2 regions of the Methylocystis echinoides genome follow, and region 2 is predicted to be linked to the other one. Evidence: riboswitches for the same ligand, from Rfam matches in the RefSeq annotation. Region 2 holds a riboswitch; the other holds the start of a gene.
What was found. Region 2 has a riboswitch for thiamine pyrophosphate ahead of RVU70_RS05355 (FAD-dependent oxidoreductase). Riboswitches for the same ligand answer to the same signal wherever they lie in the genome.
Positions count from the first base shown of each region.

Region 1 (3,397 bases), 1.5 Mb from region 2:
GAACCAGTCGCCGTGCACGAGCCCATAGGAGAGAATGACCAGCGCGCAGAAGAAAAGCGCAAAGGCGCCGAGCCGCGCGACCAGCTCGCCGGTCCGCTTCTGGAGCGGGCTCGGCTCGCCCTTGATCGCGGCAAGCGAGGCGCCAAGGCCGCCGACGGCCGTCAGCGCGCCGGTGCGCCCGACGCGCGCAACGCCCGAGCCGCGCACGATCATCGAGCCTGCATAGACGAAGGGCGTGCCGTCGCCCCCCGGATCGGGGAAATCCAGCGTCGCGCCGTCCCCCGCCAAGGTCTTCGTGACCGGCGCCGATTCGCCCGTGAGAATGGATTCGTCGATGACCAGCGCGTCGCCCGCAACAAGCAGGGCGTCGGCTGGAATGCGCTGACCCTCGCCGATCAGGACAATGTCACCCGGCACGAGATCCCGCGCCGGTATGCGCTGCTCAACTCCGTCGCGCCGGACATGCGCCATGGGTTCGGCGAGTCTCTGCAGCGCCTCCAGCGCGCGTTCGCTGCGCAACTCCTGAATGACGACGAGCGAAATAGAGGCGGCCGCGCCGGCGACCATGAACAGGCCTTCGCCCAGATCGCCCACGAAAAGGTAGAGGGTCGCCGCCGCAGCCAACAGGAAGAACATAGGTTCTTTCAGCGTGCGGAGCGCAATTTGCAGAATGCCGCGCCGGGGCGCCTCGGGAGGGGCGTTGGGCCCATATTCCACGAGGCGCCGGGCGGCCTCTTCGGAAGTCAGGCCCGGCAGGCTGGGATGGGTCATGCGGCTCCCGGACGGCGATTCGCTGTGGCCGGAAACTAGCGCGGCTTCGGCGCGCCGAGAAAGCCTCCCCGAGACAAAAGAAAATGGCCGCGAGGGGGGCGCGGCCATCTTGCGCTCAACTGCTTACAAGGGGGCGAAGGTCTTCTGCTTGCCGTCGTTGGTTTTGATCGTGACGGCGCGGACATAGCTGCAGCCGCCAAAGCCCGGCAAGGGGCTGTCGCTCTTGGCGGGCACCGTAAATTTCTCGCCGATCTTGTAGGCGTGATGGAGAACCTTGTCGTTTTCGGCCACGGGGCAATCGCCGCCGTTGACCACAATGGCGTCGACGACGACCTGGTCCTTCTTGACGTCACATTTCACCGAGCCGTCGTTTTTCTTGGCGCAGTCGACGGCGTCGTCGCCGGCGTAGGCCAGGGTGGGCAGAATCGCGAAGAGAAACAGAAACTTTTTCATGGCATCTCTCGGTTGGCCGGAGGAGTTGGTTCGACAGAGCCTCACGCTCGCGCCCCAAGGCGAAGCACAGTTACAAAAAAGAAATGTGACGCCCCCCGGCCCGCAGGACGGCTCGGCCTGCGCGGCGGCGCCTTGCCCCCGTGAACTCGACGCGCTAGCTTCCGCCCATTGGCGAGGGGCGCCGCGCGTCGCGGCTGAGAAGCACCCATCGAACCTGATCCGGGTCATGCCGGCGGAGGGAATGCCAGGGGCAGGGCGGCTCGCGCCCTTCAGGCCGGATTCCGCGCTTCGTCTGCATCATCCTTCCAATCCGCTCCCCTTGACGGAGCGCGATTACTGGAGCGCGACCATGAACCTGCACGACAAACGCACGCCCCTGACCGTCACCACCGGCCCGATCGGCAAGTCGCGCAAGGTCTATTCCTCGCCCGCCGGACGCCCTGACATCCGCGTTCCCTACCGCGAGATTCCGCTCGATCCGTCCTCCGGCGAGCCGCCGCTGCGCGTGTATGATCCGTCCGGCCCCTACGGCTGCGAGAATTTCACCCCCGACCTCTCGGCGGGCCTGCCGGCGGCGCGGCCCTGGCTTTCGACACGCGCCGGCCTCGAGATCTATCAGGGGCGTGAGACCAAGCCCGAGGATAACGGCTTCGCGGAAGGCGACCGGCTGGTCCCGGCTTGCCCCGCCGAGCGCAAGCTCTATCGCGCGGCCGGCTCGGGGCCTGTCACCCAGCTCGAATTCGCCCGCGCGGGGATCGTCACGGAAGAGATGATCTATGTCGCGCATCGCGAGAACCTTTGCCGTGAGCGCGCGCTCGACGTCGCGAAAGCGCGCATCGCCGACGGCGAGAGCTTCGGCGCGGATATTCCGGAATTCGTGACGCCCGAATTCGTGCGCTCGGAGATCGCCCGCGGGCGCGCCATCATTCCGGCCAACGTCAATCACCCGGAGCTGGAGCCCGTCGTCATCGGCCGCAACTTCCTGGTGAAGGTCAACGCGAATATCGGCAATTCGGCCGTGACCTCTTCCGTCGCGGAAGAGGTCGAGAAAATGGTCTGGGCGTCGCGCTGGGGCGCAGACACGGTGATGGACCTCTCCACCGGCCGCAATATCCACAACATCCGCGACTGGATCATCCGCAACGCCGCCGTGCCGATCGGCACCGTGCCGATCTATCAGGCGCTGGAAAAGGTCGGCGGCGACGCGCTGAAGCTCGATTGGGAGGTCTTCAAGGACACGTTGATCGAGCAGGCGGAGCAGGGCGTCGATTACTTCACCATCCACGCTGGCGTTCGTCTCGCCTATGTGCCTTTGACGGCAAGCCGCGTCACCGGCATCGTCTCGCGCGGCGGTTCGATCATGGCGCGCTGGTGCCTCTCCAAGCACAAGGAGAGCTTCCTCTACGAGCGCTTCGACGAGATTTGCGACATCATGCGCAAATATGACGTCTCCTTCTCGCTGGGCGACGGGTTGCGCCCGGGCTCCAACGCCGACGCCAATGACGCGGCGCAATTCGCCGAACTGGAGACGCTCGGCGAACTCACGAAGATCGCCTGGGAGAAGGGCTGCCAGGTCATGATCGAAGGCCCCGGCCATGTGCCGATGCACAAGATCAAGGCCAATATGGACAAGCAGCTCAAGGCCTGCGGCGAGGCGCCGTTCTATACGCTCGGGCCGCTCGTCACCGACATTGCGCCGGGCTACGACCACATCACCTCCGGGATCGGCGCGGCGATGATCGGCTGGTTCGGCACGGCGATGCTCTGCTACGTCACGCCGAAAGAGCATCTGGGCCTCCCCGACCGCGACGACGTGAAGACCGGCGTCATCACCTATCGCATCGCCGCGCATGCGGCGGACCTCGCCAAGGGCCATCCGGCGGCGCGCGAGCGCGACGACGCCATGAGCCGCGCGCGCTTCGACTTCCGCTGGTCCGACCAGTTCGAGATCGGCCTCGATCCCGACACGGCGCGCGAGTTCCACGACGAGACCCTGCCCAAGGAGGCGCACAAGGTCGCGCATTTCTGCTCCATGTGCGGCCCGAAGTTCTGCTCCATGCAGATCACGCAGGACCTTCGCAAGGAAGCGGCCGCCATCGCCGAACGCGAGAAGGGCCTCGCGGAGAAAGCGGAGGAGTTTCTGGAGAAGGGCGCGGAGATTTATGTCGCGCGG
Region 1 is NZ_CP156084.1:3,418,699-3,422,095, forward strand. It holds gene RVU70_RS16750 (cation-translocating P-type ATPase) at 1-771, opposite strand, end outside; gene RVU70_RS16755 (hypothetical protein) at 895-1,224, opposite strand; TPP riboswitch at 1,389-1,483, shown strand; gene thiC (phosphomethylpyrimidine synthase ThiC) at 1,574-3,397, shown strand, end outside.
Region 1: it holds a riboswitch for thiamine pyrophosphate, as region 2 does, so the genes downstream of both, thiC (phosphomethylpyrimidine synthase ThiC) here and RVU70_RS05355 (FAD-dependent oxidoreductase) in region 2, are expected to answer to the same signal.

Region 2 (3,397 bases):
GCGACGGATAACGCGCCGTGCCGAGCAACAGCCGCGAGCGCAGCGGCGCGTGATAGAGGGTGAAAGGATCGGCGGCGCCCATGGAAAAAGCCTTCAACCTCCCTGCCGCGGCGTGACGATTTCGACGGCGTCGCCCTCCTGCAGTTGGGTTTTCTCGCGATCCTTGTCGCGCACGAACTCCTGATTGAGCGCCGTGCCGACCTTCTGGTCCTCATAGCCCAATTCGCGCAACAGGGCGTCGAGCGTCGTGGCCGACACGTCACGCGGTCGCCCGTTCACCTGAATCCGCATCCATGACCTCCGGGAAATAGGCTCCGTCGAGAACGACCTCGGCGGCGCGGCGCGCGAGCGCCGGGGCCAGCAGGAACCCATGCCTGTAGAGCCCATTGATATAGATCGTCCGGCCGCGCCGGATAAGGCGCGGAAGATTGTCGGGAAAGGCCGGCCTCACGTCCGAGCCCATTTCGACGATCTCCGCCTCGGCGAAGGCGGGGTGAATGGCGAAGGCCGAATTGACGAGCTCCACCACCGAGCGCGCCGTCACGCGCGCGCGCTCCTCATTCTCGATCATGGTCGCGCCGACCATGAACAGCCCCTCGCCGCGCGGCACGACATAGACAGGTCGGCGCGGATGCAGCATGCGCACCGGGCGCGACAGCGAAATCTCGTCGCTGCGCAGCACCAGCATCTCGCCCTTGACGCCGCGCAAGCCAGGAAGCGCGTCACGCGCCGCGAACCCCCGGCAATCGAGGGTCCAGTCCGGGGGCGACGCAAGGTTTTCAGCCTCGACGCCGAAGCGGGTCTCGACGTCTGGCGTCGCGGCGAGGCGCGACGCCAGCGCCTGCATCGCCGCGCGCGGATCGAGATGCGCCTCCTGCGGAAAGAACAGCGCTTGCTCGAAACGGCCGGAAAGGTCTGGCTCGAGCGCCGCGACGCCCCCGGCGTCGAGCCGCTCGAAGCGCGCCGTGCGGCGGGCGAAGTCAGAAAGCTCCGCGCGCTCGCGCGGCGCGGCGATCACGAGACTGCCGGCGACGGTCGCGACGGGAATGTCGCGCGTCCAGAAGCCGAGCGCCTCCTCGCCCAGTTGCGCGACGATGGGCTCGGCGCTTTCCAGCTCGCACCAGGGCGCGATCATGCCGCCGGCGAAGCGCGAACAGCCCTGCCCCGGCGCCTCCTGGCGCTCGACGAGCTCGACCGCGACGCCGCGGCGCGCCAGCGCAAAGGCCGCGCAGAGCCCGGCAACGCCGGCCCCGATCACCCGCGCGCGCATGGCCCGCGCCCCAATCTCGAAAAGCTGGTCACCATCCCTCCGCCAGCATTGGAACTGGATCAGGTTCGAAGGGTCGCCGCGCCCGGCGCCTCATGACGCCCCCGCAGCCTCTCAGCCCCGTGACGGCGCGCAAGCGCCGCCGGGCGGGGCTCCCCCGGCGGGGCGGAGAGTCGCGCGAATGGCCGCTTGCGTCAAGCGACGCCGGCTCGGTCGTCACCGGCGCCCACGGCCCCCTGCGGTCTTGCAAGACTGGCGGGGATGTCCCAAGTTCTGCCCAATGACAAGCGCGCCTCAAGGCAAACCGGCGCGCCCACAGGGGAGTGAAATCAATGTTTTTTGTCACCAAAACGGTGGGGCTGCGGTCCGCCCTGGCGGCGGCGCTCGTCGCCGGCGCGCTCGGCCTCGCCGCTCCGGCGCAGGCGGCCAAGCTCGGCCCTTATTTCCCGATCCCCAACGGCTTCAATCTCACCGGCGTCGCGCGCGACTCGCTGCTGAGCATCCAGTCGAGCTGGCTCAAGAACGGCCTCGATAATCTCGAAAAGGCGAAAAAGGAGGCCGAGGCCGCACACGACGACGCGAAGGTCGCCGATCTCGACAAACAGATCGAGGACGCCAAAGCCGAGATCGCCCTCGCCGGCGACACCACCCCGGGGCCGATTCAAAAAGAGCGCAAAGACAAGCTGCTCACCCACGTCAATCAATGGATCAACGAACTCGATCGCATGGCGACGGAGCAGATGAAGATCGCCATCATGTCGGATGGCGGCGTGGCGATGACGGCTGAGAAGCTCAATCACCAATACTCGACCTTCGCCGACGACCTTCAGAAGGCCAAGCGCGATCAAAGCGTCGAAAACTGGGGCAAGTAGGAGCGGCCCCTCAGGCGAGATCGGCGCGGCGGTGGCCTTCCGCCTACAGCGGAAAATCCTCGAGCGGCGCCGGCTTTTGCAGATCGGAATGCAGCTGCTCAAGCCGCCGCGCGGCGTCGTCGACGGCGCTCGCGACTTTTTCCTCGAGCGCGGCGACGGCCTTTTTCGTTGCGTCGAGCTCGGCGCGCAACGTTGTCACTTCGCGTTCCATCGCCTCCGCCTTGCCCCGGCAGTCCATGGACTCGTCGGCGATGGCCAGCGCCGCCATGACGACGATGCGCTGCTCGCCGATCTCCTTGAAACTGTCCTTCATATTCAGGATCTTGCCCTCGACGTAGCGCGCGAGCTCCTCGAGCCGGGGCTCCTCGCCATCGTCGCAGGAGAGGCGATAGGCGCGGCCGGCGATATTGACCAGGACGGCGGCCATGGCGCTACTCCTCCCCCCGCGCTGCGACGGCGGTCTCGAGCGCGGCGGCGACCCCCGCACTCGCGTGGTCGAGGCGCCGCAGCACCTCGTCGCGGGTTTTTTCCAAGGCGCTGACGCGGGCGAGCGCGTCGTCGAGTTCGAGCGCGAGGCGCCCCCGGTCGTCCTGCATGATGGCGAGCTCCTCCTCGAGCTCGGCGCTGGAGAGATCGTCCTCGAGCCGCACGGCGACCGTGCGCTCGAGCTGTTCCAGCGCGGTCTTGAGGCGCGCAAGCGCGGCGTCGAGCTTTTCCGCGGACTTTTCTGGATGCGTCATCGCCGGGCGGCGCCCTATTTCTCGCGGCGGAAGAGGTTGCGGCCGGCGCTTGCCGATTCGCCGCAGGACGTTGGTAGCATGAATCGGGCCTTTCCGAAGCCGCCTGGACGGAAGCCGCGGGGAGAAACGCCCCGGGCGCCCGCCTTCGCGGCCCGCGCGCGGCGCGCCGACGCGTTGACAGGGGGACGCGAGGTGCTATCACACGCTCGCCTCGACATCACGGCCCGGCGCGCGGCGCGCAGACGCAGCAGGGCGAGAGCCGCCTTTCTCGCGAAACAGGCGGCGACAAGGAGATTTTCCATATGACCGTCAGAGTGGCCATCAACGGCTTCGGGCGTATCGGCCGCAACATCCTTCGCTACATCGTCGAATCCGGCCGCACGGACCTCGAGGTCGTGGCCATCAACGACCTGGGCTCGGTCGAAACCAACGCCCATCTGTTGCGCTACGATTCGGTCCATGGACGCTTCCCGCACGAGGTGAAGGTCGAGGCCGACACGATCAACGTTGGTCGCGGC
Region 2 is NZ_CP156084.1:1,126,395-1,129,791, forward strand. It holds gene RVU70_RS05345 (thiazole synthase) at 1-82, opposite strand, end outside; gene thiS (sulfur carrier protein ThiS) at 94-291, opposite strand; gene RVU70_RS05355 (FAD-dependent oxidoreductase) at 260-1,270, opposite strand; TPP riboswitch at 1,287-1,436, opposite strand; gene RVU70_RS05360 (hypothetical protein) at 1,600-2,139, shown strand; gene RVU70_RS05365 (cell division protein ZapA) at 2,183-2,566, opposite strand; gene RVU70_RS05370 (DUF4164 family protein) at 2,571-2,879, opposite strand; gene gap (type I glyceraldehyde-3-phosphate dehydrogenase) at 3,182-3,397, shown strand, end outside.